Regions from separate parts of the Solibacillus sp. FSL W8-0474 genome, predicted to be linked through region 1. Evidence: riboswitches for the same ligand, from Rfam matches in the RefSeq annotation. Region 1 holds a riboswitch; each other region holds the start of a gene.
What was found. Region 1 has a riboswitch for thiamine pyrophosphate ahead of thiT (energy-coupled thiamine transporter ThiT). Riboswitches for the same ligand answer to the same signal wherever they lie in the genome.

Region 1 (8,220 bases):
TAATTAAAATAGCGGCAGGATTTAATAATGCGTCAGGTGTTACGCCTTTCATAAACATCCCTAGTAAAAGAGCGAAAAAGGCAAGTATAATCCCAACAACCGATGATATATCCATATGTAGTACCTCCAAATTACTATGTCTTTTCTTATTTCGGTATATTTATCTTTTTATTAACTTCCTTTACACTAGTATTAGAACAATTTTTATATTTTTCGATACATTTATTATTTTTATCACAATCTTCATTGTTTTGATAAGGGTGTATTTAAAAATAACACATTTTATAACAATTACTGGGGGAATGTTTAAATGAATTCAATGTTCGAAAGTAAGTTAACAAAGTATGCGGAATTAGCTGTAAAAATCGGTGTAAATATTCAACCAAATCAATATTTGTATATCGCAGCTTCTATTGAATCAGCACCTTTTGTACAGGTCGTGACTAAAATCGCCTATGAGGCTGGAGCAAAGCAAGTATTTGTAGATTATACAGATGACCAAATTACGCGTACTCGTTACGAGTTAGCACCGGATGATTCTTTTGATTTCTTCCCTCCATGGAAAGTCCAGGAGCGTGAGTGGCTGGCTGAACAAGGTGCAGCATTTATGAGCATCGTTTCGCAAAGTCCTGATCTACTAGCTGGTATCGATTCAAAACGTATTGCTACTTTCCAAAAAGCAGCCGGAATCGCGTTAAATAAATACCGCCAGTACGTACAGTCAGATAAAATCAGCTGGACTGTCATTGCAGCTCCTTCTAAACAATGGGCTAAAAAAGTATTTTCAGATTTACCTGAAAATGAACAAGTGGAAGCATTATGGGAGGCTATTTTTAAAGCGACACGAGCTGACTTAGACAACCCTGTTCAAGCATGGGCAGAGCATAATGATAACTTACATGAAAAAGTAGATTACTTAAATAATAAAAACTATGCAAAGCTGCATTATACAGCGCCTGGAACGGATTTAACGATAGAGCTTCCTAAAGGTCATTTATGGTGCGGTGCAGGCAGTGTCAATGAAAAAGGCGAAGAATTCATGGCTAATATGCCAACTGAAGAAGTTTTTACAGTACCGCATAAAAATGGTGTAAACGGGTATGTATCTAGTACAAAACCACTTAGCTACGGTGGCAATATAATTGATAATTTTAAAATTACATTTGAAAAAGGGCGTATTATAAAAGTTGAAGCTGAACAAGGCGAAGAAGTTTTGAAAAACCTTGTAGCAACAGATGAAGGCTCTCATTATTTAGGGGAAGTGGCACTTGTACCTTTCCATTCACCTATCTCTGAATCGAATATTTTATTTTACAATACACTATTCGATGAAAATGCATCAAACCACTTAGCCATTGGCAGTGCTTATGCATTTTGTTTAGAAGGCGGGAAAACGATGTCACAGGAAGAATTAGAAAAACACGGATTAAATAACAGTATTACGCATGTTGATTTTATGATTGGTTCTGCGCAAATGAATATCGATGGCATTACTGAAGATGGTCAGGCAGAAGCTGTTTTCCGTGATGGAAACTGGGCATTCTAAATCTTCAAGATGTCGCCATATTTACAATTTATTCTGTAGTAAATGCATAAATTCCCCTACAATGTTCCAATTTATTAGGTTATAATTGGTTAATGATTCTTATTATTAAATAGAGAGGAGTTTTTATGATGTTTGATCACCGTCATCCGTTTTTGTCTGATTATTATACGTTAGTTTTAGGTTTCTCAGCAGTTATTCTCGTTCTTTTAGTAATGTTTATTATGTACTTACGAATCGGATTACAATCTCATGACTCTGTTATAGTAGATTCAAAGGCTAATGCATTCGCGCCAAACGAAAAATCACTAGATGGTCACCACCATCATTAATATTTTTCACAACCGTTCTATTTGAGCGGTTGTTTTTTATTGCTGAATTACTGCTTTAGTTCTCTTTATTTATTGGATTTTTAACTATAATTGTGCGCATTTATTTGAATTATCTAAATAATATTTTAAAATGAATACAGAAACGAAAGGGGTACGAATAAATGTCTGCATTACAAAATATTCTAGAGTTTAATGAAAAGTTTGTTGCTGAAAAGCAATATGAAGAATACGCAACAACGAAATTCCCTGATAAAAAGATTGTTGTTTTATCTTGTATGGATACGCGTTTAGTAGAATTATTACCAAAAGCAATGAACTTGCGCAACGGGGATGTAAAAGTTGTTAAAAGTGCTGGCGCAATCGTAAATCACCCATTTGGTGGCATTATGCGCAGTATATTAGTAGCCGTGTATGAATTACAGGCTGATGAAGTATATGTTATTGGTCATTATGATTGCGGTATGAGTGCCGTTGATTCAAATGTTATGATCGGTCATATGCTTGAACGTGGAGTAAAACAAGAAACGATAGATGTTATTAATTATGCACGCGTAGATTTAAAAGAATGGTTACGTGGTTTCGGCGATATTAAAACGAGTGTTTTAAAAAGCGTTGACTTAGTAAGAAAACATCCATTAATGCCTGCTGGTGTTCCTGTACACGGTCTTATTATTGATCCTGCAACTGGTAAATTAGATTTAGTAACTGATGGATCTGAAGAAGTAAAATAATAAGCTATAGCCTTACCCACAGGACTTTTTTGGGTAAGTGCTATAGCTTTTTTTATAATCATACAACTGTATAAAATCACCTATTTATATATTCTCGCTGTAATATTGCGTACATATAATGGTCAACCCATTTACCATTAATAAATAATAATTCTCGGAGTAAACCCTCTCTCGTAAATCCTGACTTCTCTAAAACGCGTATAGATCCCACATTTTGAGGAGCGACATATGCTTCAATACGATGAATATTTAAAGTTGAAAATGCGAACTCCATTACTAAACGTACCGCTTCGGTTACAATGCCTCTTCCTATAAATTTTTCATCCATAGAATATCCGATAAAACCGCTGGAGTATGGCAATCGTTTTATTGAATAGAGCGAAATATGACCAATCAGTCTACCTGTTTCATTATGGAAGATCCCAAACGAAAACTCTCTATTTGTTTGCAAAAGATGCATGCTTTCCATTATTTTCTTGTACTGTGTCTCTTCTGTATAAAATTCATCCCGATGTAACGGCTCGTATGTTGACCAATAAAATTTATTATCCACTAATAGCTTAGTCAATGCTCTTGCATCAGACAGTGTAAATGTACGCAATGAACATTGTTGCCCAATAAGTTGAACCATTGGACCCTCCTTCTTTCGAAATAGCTTGATTAAGCTTTTCATTTAACTCACCTACATTTCACAGCCAAACTTACTTATCTGTTTTTGATTTTTTCTTTTTTGGCTTTGGCTGTATTTCTATAAATTCAGGTTTTTCACTATCTGCCGCAAGTACCTTATGTTTTTCAAAAACATTGGTAAGCTGAAGACCTCGTTTAGTAATTTGTGTTTCGATTTGAGCAACCGCTTCTTTTAGCACTTGTACTCGAGCATAAAATTTATCGTTGCCAGGGATTAAACACCAAGGGGCATTTTCTGTATTTGTTTTAGCAAACATTTCATCTGCCGCTTCCATATATAAATGGAACTTTTCACGATTTCGCCAATCTTCATCTGTGAGTTTCCATGATTTATATGGGTCTGCCGCTCTTTCCATAAAGCGCTTCAATTGCTCATCCGCATCAATATGAACCCAGAACTTAACTATAATATAATCTTCATCCGTTAATTGCTTTTCAAAGTCATTTATTTCGTTATAAGCACGCTTCCATTCATGTTCTTTTGCAAAGCCTTCAATGCGTTCCACTAATACACGACCATACCAAGAACGGTCAAAGATGGCAATCTGGCCATGCTGAGGCAGCTTCCGCCAAAAACGGTGCATATAGTGATAACGCTTTTCGTGTGGCTGTGGCGCGGAAATTGGTGAAACGATTAAACCACGTGGATCAATGTGTTCTGTTAATCGCTTTATTGCGCCCCCTTTGCCTGCTGCATCCATGCCTTCAAATACGAAGATGAGACCGATTTTATTGTTGTATAAAAATTGCTGTATATTAAGCATTTCATACTGCAACTCTTTCAATTGCTTTTTGTAGAGCTTCTTATCCAATTTTAATGTCAGATCCAGATCGTTTAGGTTTTGCATTCAACGGCCCCCTCTATTGCGAATCATTATATATATTTTACTTGAAAGTGTTTAGAAATGGTAATTGTTGCTGTAATTTATTTGAATCGTTTGATTATTTTATGTTAATCTAATCTCCCTATAGAACAAAAGTAAAAAACGTGGCCGCATTATATGCTTCCACGTTTTTTAATTAGTCTTCTAATGTTGTTAAAATAATTGGTTTATCTTTCGTTACAATAATCGAATGTTCTATTTGTGCAACTAATGATTTATCCGGAGTAATAAATGTCCAACCATCTCCGGATTCAACAATATGCTCTGCCTTTGCAGAAATGAACGGCTCTACTGCTAAAACCATCCCTTCTTTCATAATTGTTGTATCCCAAGCATCATAATAGTTTAATACGTGGTTAGGCTCTTCATGCAATGATTTACCTAAACCATGACCTGTTAAGTTCATAATTACCGTTAGGCCGTGATCACGCGCTTCACGCTCAACTGCCTTACCAATTTGATTTAATTTTGAACCTGCTTTAATTTTTGTCATTGCACGTTCAAATGCAGATTTTGCTACAGCACAAAGTTTTTCCTTATCTTCATAGCCTTTTCCAACAACAAAGGAAATTCCTGTATCTGCAAAATATCCATTTAAAGAACCTGATACGTCGATATTGACGATATCTCCTTCTTGAATCACTTTATTACCTGGAATACCATGTGCCACTTCATGATTCACCGAAATGCAAGTATAGCCTGGGAAGTCATATTCACCTTTTGGGCCTGAAATAGCGCCAGCATCAGCAAACATACGTCCTGCAATTTCATCCAATTCTTTTGTCGTCACGCCAGGTACTGTCGCAGCTTTCATCGCTTCACGAATTTCAGCACAAATACGTCCTATTTTTTTAAACGCTTGGATTTCTTCTTGAGTTGTAACAATCATGTGTAACTTCCTTCCTCTTAAACAATGTCTACCCTTAACTATAACATACTTAAAATCGGTTGTAAGTGTTCATTGTTTTTTTAAATGATGTGTTTAAATACAGGAATTATGTGCAAAAATGATATATAGATTAATGTACATTTATAATAAAAAACAAACTAGATTTGAAGTGTGGAAATCCGCACTGCAAACCTAGTTCTATTATAATAATTTAATTTATTGTACTTTTTGCAATAAACGTGGTGCAGAAGTGAATAACAGAACGGCAATAATAGCTGTAATAATTGTTGCTGGCAGCATGTAGGAACCGTTGTAGAGAATTGAATATGTCCATACATTATCGTCGCCTGCAAATTCCTTAAAGAAGACAACTCCGGCAAGTAAGTGGCAAACGAATCGTAAAGCTCCACCTAATAACGTACCTATTATAATATAGAGTGCCATCTTTGTTTTATGGAGTGACTGTGTTGCTTGCAATAAAGGCTTTCTTATAACTGCGGCTAAACCTACTACAGTAAAAGCAAGACCATAATCCAGAATTGCCTGAAGCCAGTGGACGATATACGCTCCAAACATCATTTGCATTATTCCAATTAGTAGGCCAGTTGCAAGACCTGCTGTTAGCCCCCAACGAATTGCCATTAAAATAATAGGAACCATTACAAAGCTGATCGATCCACCTTGTGCCCACATTTTAAATGATATTTGATCCAACACCAGTCCGACGGCAGCGAAAATCGCTATTTCCACCATCATAAGTAATCTTTTTTTGTCCATAACAATGCTCCTTTCTTTTTTCCGATGTAACAGAAGTGAAGAAGGAATAGAAATTCATCTGCAAAAATAAAAAACGATAATCAGGACAAAAGCCTGACTATCGTTTGAACAGTCGGTTTCTATCCACATCCCTACGCAAGTGCTAACTTACAGGTTCAAAGAGTCAGTGCAGTTACGTGCACAATCTCAGCCGACTTACTCGGCTCCCCTTGTGGTACATCTAAATAATTATTGTTTGAACAAACTTATTGTATCGAATAATTTTCCAACTTTCAACAGCCGATTTTTTTGAAACTAAATTCCAGACAGATGCGTATACAAACAAAGGAGTGAATGAAATGAATCAATCAAAAGGTTTGAGTGCTTTAAGCTATTTAAGCTTTTATTTTGCACCGTCTATCTTGCCGTTTATTATATATATAGTTTCAAAAGATGATTTTGTAAGGGCGCACTCCAAAAAGGCTTTTATTACACAGTTTATCCCGATTGCTTTTGGTATTTTGTATATTATTTACTTTTTCGTTTCACTTTTTTTAACGCATGAAACGTTGACTATGCAAGATTTCTTTGTCAGTTCACATTTTATTGCCATTGTAGTTTTAGTTATTATGGTTTCAATAGTAGGGATTTGGAATTTAGTGAAAGCTATTAAAGTTCTACGTTAATGTTTATGAAAGCTTCATAATTGGGTATATTTCTTATACGAAATGATATTCGTTAAGGAGTGAACACTTATGAAAATTAACAAACTTGTTAAAACAGCAATTAAGTATGGTCCAATACTTTATCCAATTATAAAGAAAATGATGGATAAAAAATCTACTCCACAACCCGCAACTGCTACACGCCGAGCAACAAAACGCTAACGTAAAAAGACATTTCACCCTGTCATTCGAGTGAAATGTCTTTTTTTGATAACATTTATTTAATAATAATTTCCGTTTTACTATAGCCTTCTTTTAGCTTTTGTACTTGTAAAATAGCCGGCATAGCTGCTTTAAGTTCGGCAACATGTGAAATTACCCCAATTAGTCGTCCTGTCTGCTGTAGGTCGATTAATATATCTATAGCCCGGCGCAACGCCTCTTCATCCAATGTACCGAAGCCTTCATCGATGAACATCGTATCAATATGCACACTGCCTTGAACACTTTGGATAACATCTGCCATTCCTAAAGCTAATGAAAGTGATGCATTGAACTTCTCACCGCCGGACAATGTTTTTACATCGCGTGTTTGCCCTGTATTACTATCATATACATCAATACTTAACCCGCTTTGAGCATTTCCTTCCTTGCGACCCGTTGACTTTAAAAAGTATTGACCATTTGATAAAACTCGAAGTCTCTCGTTTGCAGCATGTGTTACTTTTTCTAAATAACCTATTTGCGCGAATCGCTCAAAAGAAATTTTCGCTTCATTCTGTCCACGAATTAAATCATAAACATGTTCAACTTGCATTAATTTTTCTTTATAATCTTCTATTTGTCGAGCTGACTTTTCAAGCTTTTCTAAAGTTTCCCCACACTGCAATGTGTAAGAATGAACTAACTTCATTTCTGAATATTGTGCTTCTACTTGCTCTGTAAGAAGCGTAATTTGTTGCTCAAAAGCTTTTAAGTCCACCAATTCTTTTCCTTCTAGCATTTGATGTTCTTCTGCAATTTGCACTGTTAAAGTATGAAAACTTTGCTTATAGTTATCTAAAGTTTCCTGAATTTGCTGTTGAACATGCAATGGAAGCAGTGCTTGCTTATATGCTTCTAAATGGAAGCCTTCTTGTATGAGTATAGACTCAAATGAAGCTTGCGCTATTTTATTTTCCTGTTGTTTGTCTGTTAAATTATTCATTGCATGTTGATAATTAACTTCACAAGACTTTTCTTCTAATTGGATATTTTGCAATGCTTCCAACGCTTTTTGTATTGTATTTTTCAAATGATGATACTTTTGCTGAAGGCTTGTCAATGCTTCTGTAACTTGTTGAACCGTAGAAAATTGCGGCAGTAAAGACTTTTCACTTTGCTCAAGCTTTCCCTTCTCTTGTGCATATTGTTGATCAATTTCCGATACATATTGCTGCCCTTTTTCAATCCGACCTTGAAGCACTTCTTTGTTTTCCAATAGCTGTTCCAACTTTTTCTTTTCTTTTACTAGTTGCGCTTGTTGCTGTTTTTGCATCGATAATTGATTCGTCAATATAGATAGTTGCTGCTCGTATTCGTCAAGAGATGAAGGGTCAATTTTCAGCTGTTGAAGTATCATCTGTTTTTCATTTAATGCCGCTTGTTCTACCTCCAATTTCGAACTTATTTGATAAAAGTTCTGCAGTGCATTGTCACTTTCACGGCGTAATACGGTCAATTCATTATCG
Region 2 (8,220 bases), 1.7 Mb from region 1:
CATTTCATTTGAAATATTTACACTTGCACTCTTTGATTGCTTCCGCCTATTTGTATAAATCGATTATAAACAACTCTTGCTAACATAGGGTCTGCTACACCATGGATAATGGCGCGACCATCCTCAAAGAAAACGATGCGGTATGTCTCAAACTGACACGATAGTAAATATGGATTTACTATTAGCTTTGTCACTTGCTTACTTATGTTTTCTGCAATTTGTTCTAGCGAATACTTATACGATTGGCCAGGTCTTAGCTGAACCGCATCCCGCCCGCAAAGCACCCCTACCTTCATTTGTTGCTCTAATTGGAGAAAAGGGTAAATTGGTTGTTCACCGCAAGTAAGGCAATGCGGATTTTTAAGCTTTGATACATGAACCTTTGCGTGCTCTTCCTTCCACAGGTCGACTGATTGAACAATTGGTTGCAATGGGATTGCTGAAAGCCATTTCATTACGGATGTCACTTGATACGCAGCCGTAACTTGAACAATTGGGCTAATGACACCCACTGTATCACAGGTCATCGTGTCCATCGGTAAATGCTGTAGTAAACAATGTAAGCACGGGGTTTCTCCTGGGACAATAGGAAATGTAAGACCATAGCTCCCGACACAGGCACCAAATATATACGGAATTCCTTTCTTATTTGCCGCATCATTAATGATTAAGCTTGTTTCAAAATTATCCGTTGCATCGACAACAATCATATGCCCTTGCATTAACGTTTCTATATTTAGTCCGTGCACATCTTCCACAATACCTTCAATAATAATTTCACTGTTTATTTGTTCCAGTCTTTGTTTAGCTGCGATAGCCTTTGGTAATTTGCGATGGACATCTGTCTCGACGTAGAGCTGCTGGCGCTGCAAATTGCTCCATTCAACATAGTCTCTATCAACAATCGTCAAATGCCCAATTCCTGCTCTCGCCAGCATTTCAGAACTCGCTGAGCCAAGTGCACCTGCCCCAATAATTAAGACTTTTGCTTGCTGGATACGTTGTTGCGTATTTTCTCCTAAAAATAAGGATTGTCTTGCATAACGATTGTTCAAAGCGTCACCATTCCTGCTGTCGGGCTGCTTGGAGTTGCATACTCTTTTTCTTCTATTCTGCCTGCCTCAAATCCTAATCTGCCAGCATCTATCGCGAGCTTCATTGCCTCAGCCATTTTTACAGGATCCTTTGCACCAGCTACAGCTGTATTCAGTAATACCGCATCTGCCCCTAACTCCATCGCATAGGCAGCATCTTTAGGCGAGCCAATCCCTGCATCTACAATAACCGGTATAGTTGATTGCTCTATAATAAACTTTAAATTTATTGGATTAATAATCCCTTTGCCTGAGCCGATTGGTGAGGCGCCTGGCATAATCGCATGAACACCCAATCTTTCAAGTCGTTTTGCTAGAACGACGTCATCCGATGTATACGGTAAAACGATAAATCCATCTTCTAAAAGCATTTCTGACGCCTTTAAAGTTTCAAGGGGATCCGGTAGCAATGTATGCCAGTCTCCAATGACCTCGACTTTAATCATGTCACACAATCCGGATGCCCTAGCAAGTTTAGCAATACGTACTGCTTCCTCTGCAGTTTTTGCCCCTGCTGTATTCGGCAATAGCGTATATTTCGTCAAATCGAGCTGCTCCAAAAAGTTAGGCTGCTCTTCTGAAAAAATATTCATTCTTCTTACGGCAAACGTTAAAATTTCTGCCTGGGATATTTCTACTGCTTTTTTCTGCACCTCAAACGACGGATATTTCCCTGTCCCTAACAGCAGTCTGGATTGAAACGTGCGATCTGCGATTTTTAACATATTTCATCCTCCTCCAACAAAATGAACAATCTCTACCACATCACCTTTTGATAAGCGCGTCGTTTCATAGCTTTCTTTCATGACAATTTCCTGATTCACTTCTACGACAACAATTCGATTTTCTAAGCCATAATATTTCAGTAATTGCTGAACATTTTCAAAAAGCTCGAGTTGCTTTCTACCATTCACTGTAATAGACACCGCTTACTCATCTCCTGTTAGGTCGATTGATCTGAAAAGCCTCGACCCATTCTTTTTTCACAGTCCTATTTAATATAAAGCTCGCAATCATCTCACCAGTTGCTGGTGCTAATAAAACCCCGTTTCTATAATGTCCTGTTGCAAATAATATCGATTCATCATGTGGATGAAAGCCTATAAATGGTTTTTGATCGAATGTTTGTGGACGCAATCCCGACCATGCAGCATTCATCTTCATCTGACCAATTCCAGGAAAGAGTTCCTTCGCTTTTTGAATCAATGTTTCCATGCCATCTAGACTTACGTGTTCTGACCAATCATTTTCCTCCATAGTAGCTCCAATAACTAGCTCCCCATTATTTCTAGGAACGATATAGTATTTATCATGAAAAATAGTGTGTTTTAAAAAAGTGCTTCTTCCTTCCACAGCAATACATTCCCCTTTGACCGGTGTTATTTGCTGCTCTACACCTAGCTGCTGAAAAAATGGATTACTCCAAACACCCGCAGCAATAACAACCCGTTTTGCTTTGAACATTCCTAGTGTTGTATCTATTTGAAAAGTATCCAGCTGCTTTTGAACCTTTAACACCTTTGTATGCTCAAAAATGGATGCACCGTAAACTTGTGCCCCTTTAAGAAAAGCCTGGCATACACGATACGGCATTACACTAATATCCTCTTCAATATAGGCAGCCCCTATTATATACGGGGAAACATCGGGTTCTAGATTTCTTACTTCATTTGCCTCAAGCCATTTCACAGTGGGCAGTGTGAGTATTGCCCTTAATGCTTTCTTGTCACGTTCAGAAAAGGCCAGCTTTAAAATCCCTCCCTTTTTGCAGCCAATGTCAATGCCACTTAGACCGTATAGTTCATCCTTTAACTCCGTATAGAGCGCCTGACTGTATCTCGCAAAAGTGAAGAAGTCCTTTCCATCGCCCTCATATTCCGAATGTGCTCCAAGCATACCCGCCGCTGCACTTGTCGCTTTTAGTCCAATTCGACTTTCCTCAAGCACGGCCACCTCAACTTGATTCTTTGCTAAATAATAAGCAATTGCACTTCCAATAATTCCTCCGCCAATTACGACTACGTCATAGCTTGTTTGCATCTTTAATGGCCTCCCTGTATTGGTTCGCTGCTGCAAACGGATGCGTTGCCGAAAAAATCCCGGACATAACCGCAATCCCATCTGCATTTACATCATGGAGTGCCAGGACTCGATCTACATGAATTCCCCCAATCGTGAAGACGGGAATTTTTAAGTTCTTTTTCATTTCATTGATAGGTGAAAGACCGTTTGGAACCTTTCCTTTTTTGCTGTTTGTTTCAAAGCAATGTCCATAAAGAACATAATCAGCCCCTTGCCGCTCTGCCTCCATTGCGCCTGTATAATCATGAACCGATTTCCCTATATTGAGATGCTGAAATTTCTCTTTCACCTGTTGTACAGAAAACCCTATTTCGGGTAAATGTACTGTGGGAATATCGCTATACAAGGCCATATCCACAAGACTATTTATGATTATTTTCTCTTTTGGAACCTCTCCTGCATCCAAATATTCAAGTAGAGTTATCACTTCTTTTATTGTTTTTGTCTTTTCACGTATTTGTATATAATCCACACTTTGCTGTATCTGAATAATTTTTTGCGCTAATGCTAAAATCGGCTGACAATCATCTGTTACTGCCATTAACTTCATACAACTATGCCCTTATAAAATCGTAGCATGCTCATTCATATACACTTCCTGTTGCCAATCCTGACAAGTCCAGGACATTTCCCAAAACTGCCATTCATAATAGCAACTGCGCTTGAAATGGGCTGTCAATTCACGTTCATCATTTCCTGGCATCTGTGCAAAACGATTCATCATCGCCTTTTGCTTTTCAATGGTCTCTTCCATCTCAGCTGAAGCATATAAATCAATCCACTGTTGATACAACTTAACACCCGGTGTTGCTTTTCTTAATGCGGCCCCGATTTCCTGATATAACCACGGACAAGGTAGTATCGCAGCGTATGCGTCGGCAATCGACCCTGTATAAAATGCTTGATACATATGACTAACATAATTGTACGCTGCAGGTGCTGGTTGGAAATTTCTGATTTCTTCAGGTGTAACGTGCAACTCTTTGAAAGTCGAACGGTGTAGTTCTAACTCTGCTTCCCGTATAAAGTTCGCGGTTTCCAGGAAATAAGCTACATCTTCATCTTCATTAACTTTTGCCGCCAGCATTGCAAGTAGTTTCATATAATGCTTTAAATAATAGGCGTCCTGCAGCATATAAAATTTAAACTTTTCCAGCTCCAATGTTCCATCAGCAATACCTTGTACAAATGGATGCTTCAAACTGGCCTCCCAATAATATTCCGTTTGCTTTCTTACTTCTTTACAAAAATCCATCCTATTTCCTCCTTGGAGGCGTAAGCAAAAAAGGCACCTCTACAAAAAGTAGAGATGCCTAAAAAAGTGCATATGTACGCACTTATTGCTCCCTACGCCAGTATTAACTGTCAGGTTCTAAGGGTCAGGTTTTAACCTTCTCAACACAATTGTGTCCCCCCGCAATTAAAAAATTTGCAAAAGAAAAGCTCTCCAAAAAGATGGAGAGCGCCACGTACGATTATTAGCTTGTACATTTTGCTCCCTACGCCCGTGTTAACGGAACAGGTTCTAAGGGTCAGGTTTTACCTTCTCAACACTTACGTGTCCCCCTGCAAATTCATTTAATTACTACTAGTCTACTGATAATTCTGAATAAATGCAACGGTAATTTAAATTTTTTCCTACTGCCTACCATTTTCTCGCTTCATTCGCTACGTAAAGTCCGACAGTTTTATTTTGCTTCCAAACATTGTTCCAGCGTTTTAGTGGCACCGAGGCTTCACCGGCATATGGTGCAATTTCAACCGTCATCGCAGGTCGGTCTTTAACTTTTGTGAAGTAGTCCTCAGAAGCTGCGATTGGTTCGTTTTTTGTTGTTACGGGCATCATTTTATAGCCTGTAATTGAGGAAACTCCCTTTACTAGCTTTTTAGTACGAGCAAATTCGGTCTTCGCTCGACTCCAATATATAATTTGACCGGAAGAATGATAGGATACATAGGCTAAATGATTGCCGCGATCAATCAGTCTTTTCATTGCAAGTGCTTCAGGCTCTGTATTCGGCGCCTTACCTTTATATTCTTTAAACGAAGGCTTTGTCATTTTTATTAATTGCCAGTTCACATTGAATTGACGATTTAAATCGACACCATTTATATTTGCTTTCCAACGATTAAAATTGGAGCTCCCATTCATCGCTCTTAACTTGGCCATAGGTGTTTTCACTTTTCCACCTTGTGAAAGTGTTACACCATCTGGGTTAACCATTGGTACAAACACAATACTTACCTCACTTAATATCGTTTTTACATCATATTTTTCTATCTTCGTACCATTCAAGTAAGCCTTTAAATATGTATCAATCATTTCCATCAGCACATTGGTCGTCATATGTTCCCGACCATGGAAAGCTGCATCGAATAAAACTTCCTTTTTACCAGTTCCGAGCTTTATGGAATAGAGAGAACGCCCTTCAACTGATTGTCCGATTTCCTGTAAATTCGTAATTGAAGGATACATTTGTGATATTAGCTTTAACTTTGAGGCTACCTCATCAAATGTTAAAACTTTCGAACCGTCGACTAATTGGTCATAGTGGACATCGGTTAAAGTAAGAAAAGTGGTTTTAGACGAATTTTTTACGATACCTTGCTTACCATGTATCCCGGTTAATAAAAGCTTCTCACCTTTTGCTACTTTTTTTATAACAGCCCCATTTTTATCTTTCAATTCTATATTCTTTTTTGCAATCACTTGTACCGGATATTTTCCAAGGTCAACCTTTTCTGTAGCAGCATTTGTAGTCATTGGATTAATAATGGCTGCTGCAAAAAATATTAAACTAAAAAGCAATATTTTTCCCATGAAATTCCTCCCACTTAGGTGTATAAAACTTAACTTCTATACCCTTAACTGTACAATAAAAAACGGCCTGTAAGAATATTATTCCTACAGGCCGCCCATATTAATTGTCTTTTACATCTTTACGATTTTTCTTCAGCATTCTTGATAATACTTCATATACAATCGGAACGATGATTAAAGTTAGTACTGTTGATGATAATAAACCACCAATTACTGTTACGGCTAAGTCCTGAGATATTAGTCCGCCACCAGCACCACCGAATGCCATTGGTAACATCGCACCAATTGTTGCAATCGCGGTCATTAAAATTGGTCGTAAACGTGTTGCCCCGGCTTCCAATATTGCTTCACGCATATTCATACCTTCATGTTCCATACGGATAATACGGTCTACAAGTACGATTGCGTTCGTGACAACGATACCGATTAACATCAGTAGTCCCATCATAACTGATACAGAAATCGTTTGACCTGTCGCGAATAATCCAATCCAAGAACCGATTACAGTAAATGGTAATGAGAATAAAATCGCAAATGGTGCCAAACCTTCACCAAATGTAACAACTAAGATGAAGTATACAATTGCAATCGCTGCAATCATCGCTACACCTAACTGAGTGAATGTTTCAGTCATATCAGCTGCAACACCACCTACACCAGTCGTAACACCTTTAGGTAGCTCTAAATCAGCAATTTTTTCATCCGCTGCAGATGTTGCTTTTGAAATATCTTTGTCAGTAATTGTTGCAGATACTGTCGCAAAGTATTCACCTTTTTGACGAGATAAAGAATTTAAAGTCGTACCTTCTTCAAGCTCTACAATGTCTCCGATAGTCATCGATTGACCTGTTGCAGTTTGAATTGGTGTTTCCAATAATTCATCAATGTCAGCAGCTGCAGATCTAGCTTCACGCTGTACAACAACATTAATGTCACTGCCATCACTTTCAACAGTTGTTAACACTTCTTTTGCTGTATTTGTTTGTAAAGCCATTAAAATTTGTCCAGTAGTTAAACCGTATTGTAATACGTTTTGCTGATCTACTTTTATGACATTTTCTACATAAGGCTCAGAAGCATTTGATTCAACTTCATCCAGACCGTCGATATTCACTAATACTTCTTCCACTTGAGCTACAGCTTCGTTTAACTTATCTAAGTCTTCACTGTATAATGTATAGCTCACTTCATTCGATGACATACCCATCGCGAAGTTTTGAGTTTTCCATTCACCTGATTGGCCAACGTTGAAGATATAGTCTTCTACTTCTTTTTTCGCTCCAGGGAAATCATCCATATCCGGATCGAAAATCGCGTAGATTAAACCACCGCCAGCACCGCCGCCAGTCAGCATTGAAGCTGCATCTGTTGAAGGTTCAGTATTCACCGATAATTGTAAAATATCGATATCTTCTCGTTTCATTAATTCCTGTTCAACTTCTTCAATGTTCGCTAATGTATCTTCCATTAACTCACCTGTTTTAGGTGTGTATGTTAAATACATTACCTTCTCTTCTTGAGAACCCATGAAGCTGAATCCGATTAAAGGCGTTAATGCTAATGAACCTACTAACATTACAATCGCAATGATAGAAGTAATCCATTTGTGATTTAAACATTTTTCTAAGAAGCCACGATAAGTTAATGCTAATTTACCAACCTCTTTATGTTGACTTTCAGATTTTTCACCGTAAATTTTCTTACGGAATAATGTGTGAGAAAGTGCCGGTACAATTGTAACCGCAACGATTAATGAAGCGATTAATGCAAATGACATTGTAAGAGCGAATGGTACGAATAATTCTCCAACCATACCACCTACAAATACTAATGGCGCGAATACCGCAATTGTTACTAATGTTGAAGACATAATTGGCTTAAACATTTCAATCGTTGCTTCACGAATTAATGCACGGCCTTGTAATTTTTCTTCTTTTAAGTGCATACGACGGTATATGTTTTCCACTACAACAATCGAGTCATCAATTACACGACCGATTGCAACGGTAATGGCACCTAACGTCATAATATTTAATGTAATATCCATCCAGTGCAATAGCATTAATGCCATAAATACTGAAACTGGAATCGAAATAATCGAAATGATTGTTGATTTAAAGTCACGTAGGAATAATAGGATAATTAAAATCGCAATTAATCCCCCGAATACTGCCTTTTCAACCATTGTGAAAACAGAGTCTTCAATTGGCTTACCTTGGTCTA
Region 3 (8,220 bases), 770 kb from region 1:
CCATATACTATTCAACGGGGAGATAGCATTTGGTCGATTGCACAAAGAATTAATTTGCCGATGGATGCAATTTTTCTGCTCAATCCAGGAATCAATCCATATGCGATTCAAGTAGGTACTCAATTATTATTACCTATTCGTATAACATGGCGTGTTGTAAATGGTAAACAAAATTATGATTACAGCACGATGGTACAGGATATTCGTACATTGCAGGCAATCTATCCATTCCTAGTAAATGAGCCGATTGGAAATTCTGTATTAGAAAAAGAAATTCCAGGACTCACAATTGGAAAAGGGCAGAAACGTGTTCATTATAATGCATCATTTCATGCGAATGAGTGGATTACAACAGCGATTGTCATGACGTTTCTAAATGATTACCTATTGTCGCTTACGAATAATGGTTCCATAAGAGGGCTTTATACATTGCCATTATATAATCAAACAAGTTTAAATATCGTGCCAATGGTAAATCCGGATGGAGTGGATTTAGTACTGAACGGACCTCCGGAAGATGCAACAATCCACAATAATTTAATCGAATGGAATGGGGGGAGTACAGATTTCTCTGGTTGGAAAGCAAACATTAATGGGGTTGATTTGAATGACCAGTTTCCTGCTGAATGGGAACTGGAAAGAGAAAGAAATCCGAAAACACCAGGTCCACGCGATTATGGTGGGGAAAGTCCGCTATCTCAACCAGAGTCCATTGCAATGGCCGAGCTAACGGTTGAACGGGATTTTGCTCGTGTGTTGGCTTTTCATACACAAGGGCAAGTTATTTTTTGGGGATTCATGGGATTGGAGCCTCCTGAAACAGAACAGCTTGTCAACGAGTTTGCCAGGGTTAGTGGATATGAGCCGATACAGACAATCGAAAGCTATGCTGGTTATAAAGATTGGTTTATTCAAGACTGGCGTCGCCCAGGTTTTACAGTAGAACTAGGTCTTGGAACGAACCCTTTACCAATCAGCCAGTTTGGTGAAATTTATGAAGAAGCATTAGGGATTTTCTTAAGTGCACTTTATATGTAAATGAAATCCCCCCGTTACCACTTGTGATGGAACGGGGGGATACTTTTATGAATTTAAGTTTTCATCAATTTCCAGGATGTTTTGCTTTAGTTCATCTAGTTTGGATTTATTTTGCTCAACAATATCCATATGTTCCTGTTTTTGTTCTGCATTGGCAAGTGCATTTTCGGTACGCTCCAATGAATTGAATGCATGTTCTACTGCAAATTCTTCTGGGTGGGACATTGCCTGTTTTACTGCTCGCTCTGTTCTTTCAACTGAGTTGGATAGTAAACTAATCGGGTGATTTTGTTTCCAGCTAGGTGTGCCTGAACTTTTTTTAGCCACTGTTCCTCATCCTTTCCGTCTTCGGGACTGTTTTCACTGTTAGTATTGATCCTGACGAGTAATCCATCCGTCAAAAAAATTGCCAGTAAATGAATTCAAAAAGGACTTTGCTTTAAGAATAAATGAAGTAATTCGTACCATACTAATTTGGATTTCACTTTAAACATAGGGAGGCGGAACGAATGAGCAAAAAGGGTGCATTAGATCCGAAATCTCAAAAAATCCACCAAAACTGGACAAGAAATAAGCATCAGAAATCTCAGGTTAATGGTCAAACAGAGGTTACTCTGCAAAACCAAATATTGAGAATTAATGCGAAAGCTAAACAGTTCTAACCTTTGTTAAGAAGTAAATCAGGCCTTCACCAACAGTAGTATTCTGTTGTGAAGGTCCTTTTACTTTTTACTTATAATTTTTTGCAGCGTTACTTTTACCCTTTTCTACAAGGCGATGTAGTTCATTTAATTCATTTGCGATTTCTTCTCTCATTTTGTTTGGAGCAATTTTTTCATTCTTAGGTGTTTGAGGTAACGACCTCTTATTAGTTCCTTTGCTTGTGCTGTCGTCTCTGCCCATTTCGTATTCTCCTTTCGATTGGATTCCTTCTTAATATGGCATGAGATCAGTTTTTTATCACAAAAAGTAAGGAAGTAAACGAAGATGGAAAAAGGCATAAAACCCCCAATACTGAGCACATTAAATCAGTAGGAGGTGGAGAAAATGAGCAAAAACAACAAAAAGACATTGAATGAAAGAACACATAATCCTTTTGCTACTTATAAAGAACTGCATCATAACAAAACAAGTCATGATCGAAATCCAGAAGACAATGTAGCTGAATTTGCAGAAGAATTTGATTCCAAACTAAAAAATAAAAACAATAAAACAAATCATGACAAAAATCAGCAGTCCAACAAAAAATAGTTAATCTTGATTTTCTTTTCAAATAAAAAAGAGCCTTAATTAAAGGCTCTTTAATAATATGGAGAAAGGTAAAACTATCCCATATATACACTTTCACATGTTCCGGCTACAGGCTCGTAAAAACAATGTTGTTTAAATTGCCCTGTAAATGGTTGCCCATACCATGTAGGAGGACATTCCCCTGAAGGATTAAAATACCAGAGGGCATATTTTGCTGGATGGTCTCTCCAAAAATCTAATGTTTGCCTTGCCAAACGTTGTTCAGTAGGTCTTGCGCGCTGATAAAACATATTTCCTTTTTGAACTGCTTCAAAAGAATAGTTATTTCCCTGAACTTGAAAAATAACCTGCTCTACTGTTCTGACGTCTCTAAAGTCTAAACAATCCGCAACAACTCGATTTACAATTACATTCCCAACATATAACATCCCTTGCTTGCCTTCACCTTCAGCCTCAGCTCGCATCATTCTTGCCATCAAATCGACATCTGCATCGCGGTACTTAACTCTTGGCATTTTTTCACCTCACATTTATAGTATGAAAAAGTTTGCTACGTTGCGCATATCTTAATTAGTTTTGTATAAAAATTATTTCAAAAAGTGCTCTTATTCATTTATGACTTTTTCTCTCGCATTAATAGAGCATTAAGTTCATAAATTAGTATATAGAAAAAGGAGGACCGACAATTCAAATTCATGTTGTACAGCCAGGAGAATCGCTATGGGGAATTGCGCAAGCTTATGGAACGACGATACAGAATATTGTAGATGCCAATCAAATTCCTGAGCCTAATCGCTTAGTTGTAGGGCAAGCGCTTGTGGTTCCAGTAAATGGTCAATATTATATTGTTCAACCAGGGGATAGCTTATGGTCAATAGGACAACGTTTTAACGTGAATTATTTGACACTTGCACAAGTAAATGGTTTATCTCCTAACGCGTTATTAATGATAGGAACACGTTTATATATTCCACCCGCTGCGAAAACATCTGCTGAAATTTTTGCTTATGTTGAACCAAGAGGCGACGAAGTAAGTGAGCTACTAGTAAATCAAGTTCGTGAAACGAGTCCCTATTTAACGTATTTAGCCCTATTCAGCTATGAAGCAGGACGGGATGGTTCATTAAAGGCACCAGTAATTGAACCATTACCTAGTTTGGCGGCAGAAAATAATGCGAGTATTGCAATGGCGATAACGAATTTAGAAGATTATCAGTTCAGTAGTGAGCTAGCACGTGATATTTTTCAAAGTAAAGCAGTACAAAACTTACTTTTTGACAATATTATTGCAGAAGCAAAAAGAATTGGGAATGTTTCGGATATCCATTTTGATTTTGAGAGAATACCAGGTGACCAAAGGGAAGCCTATAATAATTTCTTGAGAAGCGCGGTAGAGCGTATGCATGCTGAAGGTTATACAGTTTCCACAGCACTGGCGCCAAAATCGAGTGCGAATCAGCCAGGTGAATGGACGGTCGGTCATGATTATAGAGCTCATGGGGAAATAGTAGATTTTGTTATGCTAATGACATATGAGTGGGGGTATTCAGCAGGACCTCCTCTGGCTGTCTCCCCGCTCCCTCAAGTTGAACAAGTAGTTCAATATGCTTTAACGGAAATTCCGGCAAATAAAATTTTACTTGGGCAAAATTTGTATGGGTATGATTGGACGTTACCTTTTGTGCAAGGGGGAGAATATGCAGAAGCATTAAGTCCACAGCGTGCAATTGAAATAGCCAAACGTTATAATGCAGCCATTCAATATGACTATACCGCACAGGCACCTTACTTTAACTATTATGATGAGCAAGGACGTTCACATATTGTATGGTTTGAAGATGCACGTTCCATTCAGGCAAAATTTAATCTAGTAAAAAGACTGAATTTACGGGGTGTCGGTTACTGGAAACTTGGTTTACCTTTCCCCCAAAACTGGCAACTTATCGGTTCAAACTTTAATGTCGTTAAGAAATAAAATAGGAATAAATAAAAACTCAGATGAAATGCTTATAGCTCATCTGAGTTTTTATAAGTGATGTGGCAATTTACAATTGTACTTCGCATTAGAAAGTATATTATGAATCTGAAAATTTACCATTTACTTGCTATGTAAATTTTATTCTGATACACTCGACGTAATTAAATGCATTTGCAGGGGGACACATTTGTGTTGAGAAGGTTAAAACCTGACCCTTAGAACCTGACCGTTAATACGGACGTAGGGAGCAAAGTACAATTATACATATGTACTTACTAAGACCCCGCGTATTTTACGTGGGGTCTTTCTTTTGCAGTGTCACTTAATAATATTTTTATTAGGAGTGGTAAAAATGATTGCATGTACTATAGCAGGATCCGATAGTGGGGGCGGGGCTGGCATCCAAGCTGATTTAAAAACCTTTCAAGAGCTTCGAGTATTCGGTACATCAGTGATTACAGCTTTAACGGCTCAAAATACAAAAGGGGTGCATGGAATCTATCCTGCTACTGCTGATTTTGTAAAGGATCAATTAAATGCAGTAATCGATGATTTTGATTTAAAAGCTGTTAAAACAGGTATGCTGTTTAATGCAGAGATCGTAGAAACAATTGTCTCGGTATTGGAATCTAAAGAAATACCACTTATTGTAGATCCAGTAATGATTGCAAAAGGCGGTGCTAGCTTACTGAAAGAGCAAGCAACAATAGCTTTAAAGGAAAAACTACTTCCGGTTGCTACGGTTTGTACACCGAATATACCCGAAGCAGAAGTATTGACCGGGCTAACGATCAAAACCGAGGAGGAAATAGAGCTTGCAGGGGAATATTTATTAAATTTAGGTATGCAATGTGTAGTGATAAAAGGTGGTCATTTAGCGGGTAAGCATGCGATTGACACGGTGTTTATTCGAGGGGAAAAGCCTTTTAAAATGAAAACAGAAAGACTGAAAACAATTCATACACATGGAACAGGATGTACATTTTCAGCAGCAATTACTGCAGAAATTGCGAAGGGGAAGCCATTAAAAACAGCGATCATTGAAGCAAAAAAGTTTGTCCAATTAGCAATTCGTTACCCACTGAATATTGGTCATGGATTTGGTCCTACAAACCATTTTGCCTACCAGGAGCACCGAGGAATTTTCGATGTGCAAGTAATTTAATTAATTTATTGAGTAAATTGTACCCGTTTCTTGAAGTGAATAGCTTGTGGCATTTTTTTAACTCTCAAAAAGTACTACTTGCCTAGATATAGTAATGTATCAATTTGCTCTTTTCTACTATTCTGGCAATTTAGTATGATGGACTTGTTGAACAATTTAGATAATAGGAGTGAAAAAAATGTGGAAAAAACTTTCTGCTTCGGCCCTTACATTAACACTTTTAACTAGTGGAATGGCTGGGGTATCAGCGGCATCTACTTCCAACAATGAAGAAATGACACGCGGAGATTTTGTGAAGGCAGTCATTGATGCATTAGGGGTAGAAGTAGGTTCTGGACAATCCGTTAAATTTAAGGACGTACCCGATTCACTGAAGCCATATATTGAAAAGGCTGTGGAACTAAAGTTAATTAAAGGTAAAACACCGACACAATTTGCACCAAATGAAAAATTGACACGCACACATGCCTTCCTTATTGCAGCTAGGGGTATACAGGATGAAAAACAATATTCCGAAAATGTATTAAATCAATTTAAAGATGCGAATAAAATTGGATCTGGGAATCGTCAAGAGATGGCAAAGGCAGTAGAGTTAGGCTTATTAACAGGCTATGAAGACGGGACGATCAAACCGAATGAGTTTGTCACGAAAATGCAAATGCAAAAGATTCTGCAGCGGTTTTTAGCGGAATATAACCCAGTTGAAGCAAATACGACCGTGGCATTGCGCATTTTAGGTACGACGGATATTCATACTAATATTATGAACTATGATTATTATAAAGATGCGCCAACGAATAGTTTAGGCTTGGCAAAAACTGCGCTGCTCATCGAAAAAGCCCGTGAGGAAAACCCGAATACGGTATTATTTGATAATGGAGATGCCATTCAAGGAACGCCTCTTGGCTCTTACATTCAATCCGTGAAAAAATTAAAAGAAGGAGAAGTCCATCCTTCTATTGCATCAATGATTGCGCTAGATTATGATGCAGCGACTTATGGCAATCATGAATTTAATTACGGTTTAGAATTTATTGATGAAGTAACAGATGATGCACCATTCCCGTATGTTAATGCGAATGTACGAAATGCTTTAACTAAGAAAATAATGTATGAACCGTATGTCATGATTGAAAAAGAAGTACTTGATTCTACAGGAAAAAGTACGATGATTAAAATTGGTGTAACAGGCATTGTCCCTCCACAAATTTTAAAATGGGATAAAGCAAATTTAGAAGGAAAAGTAACGGTAGATGATTCTGTAGAAGCGGTAAAAACAATCGTTCCAGAGATGAAGAAAGCTGGCGCGGATGTAGTAGTTGTACTGTCGCACTCAGGTATGGGTGATGATACACATGAAATCGGTGAGGAAGATGTATCCTATCTATTAACAAAAATCAGCGATGTAGATGCGGTTATAACAGGACATGCCCATGATGTATTCCCAGGAAAAGTAGATAGCACTTTACCGAATGTGGATATTGATAATGGAACAATGAACGGTGTACCTATCGTAATGGCAGGTAAATTTGGTAGCCATCTAGGAGTAATTGATTTAGAGCTTGAGAAAAAAGCTGAGTCTTGGGATGTGATTTCAGGAAAAGGTGCCGTGCGTGAAATTGCAAAAGATAATGAAAATGTAAGCAGTGCAGTTGTGGAAAGCGTAAAAGAAGCCCATGAAGGGACAATTGATTATGTGCGTCAGGCAGTAGGAACAACTACAGCAAATATACATAGTTATTTCTCACAAGTGCAGGATGACCCTTCCATTCAAATCGTAACAAATGCCCAAGCGATTTATGTAAAAGATAAAATTAAAGGAACACCATTTGAAAGTCTACCTGTATTATCAGCGGGTGCGCCATTTAAAGCAGGAACGAGAAGTGATCCAGAGTACTACACATTCGTACCAAAAGGTGAGTTGGCAATTAAGAATGTTGCAGACCTATATTTATATGACAATACATTAGCTATGTTAAAAGTGACAGGTGCTGATGTGAAAGAATGGCTTGAAATGTCTGCTGGTCAATTCCACCAAATCGATATAAATAAAGAAGATGAACAACAACTAATTAATGCTGAGTACAGATCATATAACTATGATGTCATTGATGGCGTCACTTATGAAATTGATGTAACACAACCAGCCAAATATGATGCTAGTGGAAATATAGTTAATGAAAAGGCTTCCCGCATTGTAAACTTACAATATGATGGAAAGCCGATCGATTTATCACAGGAGTTCATTGTAGCGACAAATAACTATCGTGCGAATGGAACATTCCCAGGTGTACGAAACGCGACTGCAGTTGAAGTATATCCAGATGAAAACCGTCAAGCAATTATCGACTATATTTTAGCTGAAAAAACAATTGATCCAAGTGCAGATGGTAACTGGAAATTTGCTGCGTTTCCAGAAAACGTGAAAGTGGTATTTGAATCGTCGAAAAAAGCAGTCGATGTGTTAGATGAAAATAGTAAAATTCATTATATTGGTGAAGGTACAGATGGTTTTGGTAAATATGGATTAAAAAATAACTAAAAATTTTAATAGTAGAAGTTCCTCACACAAAGAGAAACTTCTGCTTTTTTGTTTATGGGTGTATAGAATCGGAGAATTAGAATTTTGTCAACACCATATGGAATGAAAGTTTCGGAGTTAGTGGTAACTATTGGTCAACTTTTATATCACAAAACACCATTTTAATAGCATTCGTAATTCGCAATGGGTATCGTACCAAATTATAGGTGAAAAAATTTAATAAAAAGTATTTTACGATAGGGGTAC

Region 2: another riboswitch for thiamine pyrophosphate. It lies ahead of tenA (thiaminase II); the one in region 1 lies ahead of thiT (energy-coupled thiamine transporter ThiT).
Region 3: another riboswitch for thiamine pyrophosphate. It lies ahead of thiD (bifunctional hydroxymethylpyrimidine kinase/phosphomethylpyrimidine kinase); the one in region 1 lies ahead of thiT (energy-coupled thiamine transporter ThiT).

The regions. Positions count from the first base shown of each region.
Region 1 covers NZ_JBBOQJ010000001.1:3,474,326-3,482,545, forward strand. The annotation lists gene motA (flagellar motor stator protein MotA) at 1-115, opposite strand, end outside; gene NYE67_RS17695 (aminopeptidase) at 311-1,546, shown strand; gene NYE67_RS17700 (hypothetical protein) at 1,672-1,875, shown strand; gene NYE67_RS17705 (beta-class carbonic anhydrase) at 2,037-2,606, shown strand; gene NYE67_RS17710 (GNAT family N-acetyltransferase) at 2,683-3,237, opposite strand; gene NYE67_RS17715 (polyphosphate kinase 2 family protein) at 3,308-4,144, opposite strand; gene map (type I methionyl aminopeptidase) at 4,317-5,069, opposite strand; gene thiT (energy-coupled thiamine transporter ThiT) at 5,286-5,846, opposite strand; TPP riboswitch at 5,958-6,066, opposite strand; gene NYE67_RS17730 (DUF4870 domain-containing protein) at 6,185-6,511, shown strand; gene NYE67_RS17735 (hypothetical protein) at 6,581-6,712, shown strand; gene NYE67_RS17740 (SMC family ATPase) at 6,768-8,220, opposite strand, start outside.
Region 2 covers NZ_JBBOQJ010000001.1:1,823,696-1,831,915, reverse strand. The annotation lists gene NYE67_RS08955 (ThiF family adenylyltransferase) at 18-1,055, opposite strand; gene NYE67_RS08950 (thiazole synthase) at 1,052-1,819, opposite strand; gene thiS (sulfur carrier protein ThiS) at 1,823-2,020, opposite strand; gene thiO (glycine oxidase ThiO) at 2,028-3,134, opposite strand; gene NYE67_RS08935 (thiamine phosphate synthase) at 3,118-3,726, opposite strand; gene tenA (thiaminase II) at 3,739-4,431, opposite strand; TPP riboswitch at 4,504-4,602, opposite strand; TPP riboswitch at 4,656-4,754, opposite strand; gene NYE67_RS08925 (M14 family zinc carboxypeptidase) at 4,822-5,997, opposite strand; gene NYE67_RS08920 (efflux RND transporter permease subunit) at 6,098-8,220, opposite strand, start outside.
Region 3 covers NZ_JBBOQJ010000001.1:2,707,056-2,715,275, reverse strand. The annotation lists gene NYE67_RS13685 (M14 family metallopeptidase) at 1-1,038, shown strand, start outside; gene NYE67_RS13680 (hypothetical protein) at 1,084-1,365, opposite strand; gene NYE67_RS13675 (YpzG family protein) at 1,548-1,700, shown strand; gene NYE67_RS13670 (hypothetical protein) at 1,768-1,941, opposite strand; gene NYE67_RS13665 (hypothetical protein) at 2,086-2,289, shown strand; gene NYE67_RS13660 (cell wall hydrolase) at 2,364-2,804, opposite strand; gene NYE67_RS13655 (glycoside hydrolase family 18 protein) at 2,975-4,264, shown strand; TPP riboswitch at 4,433-4,531, shown strand; gene thiD (bifunctional hydroxymethylpyrimidine kinase/phosphomethylpyrimidine kinase) at 4,620-5,432, shown strand; gene NYE67_RS13645 (bifunctional 2',3'-cyclic-nucleotide 2'-phosphodiesterase/3'-nucleotidase) at 5,611-7,974, shown strand.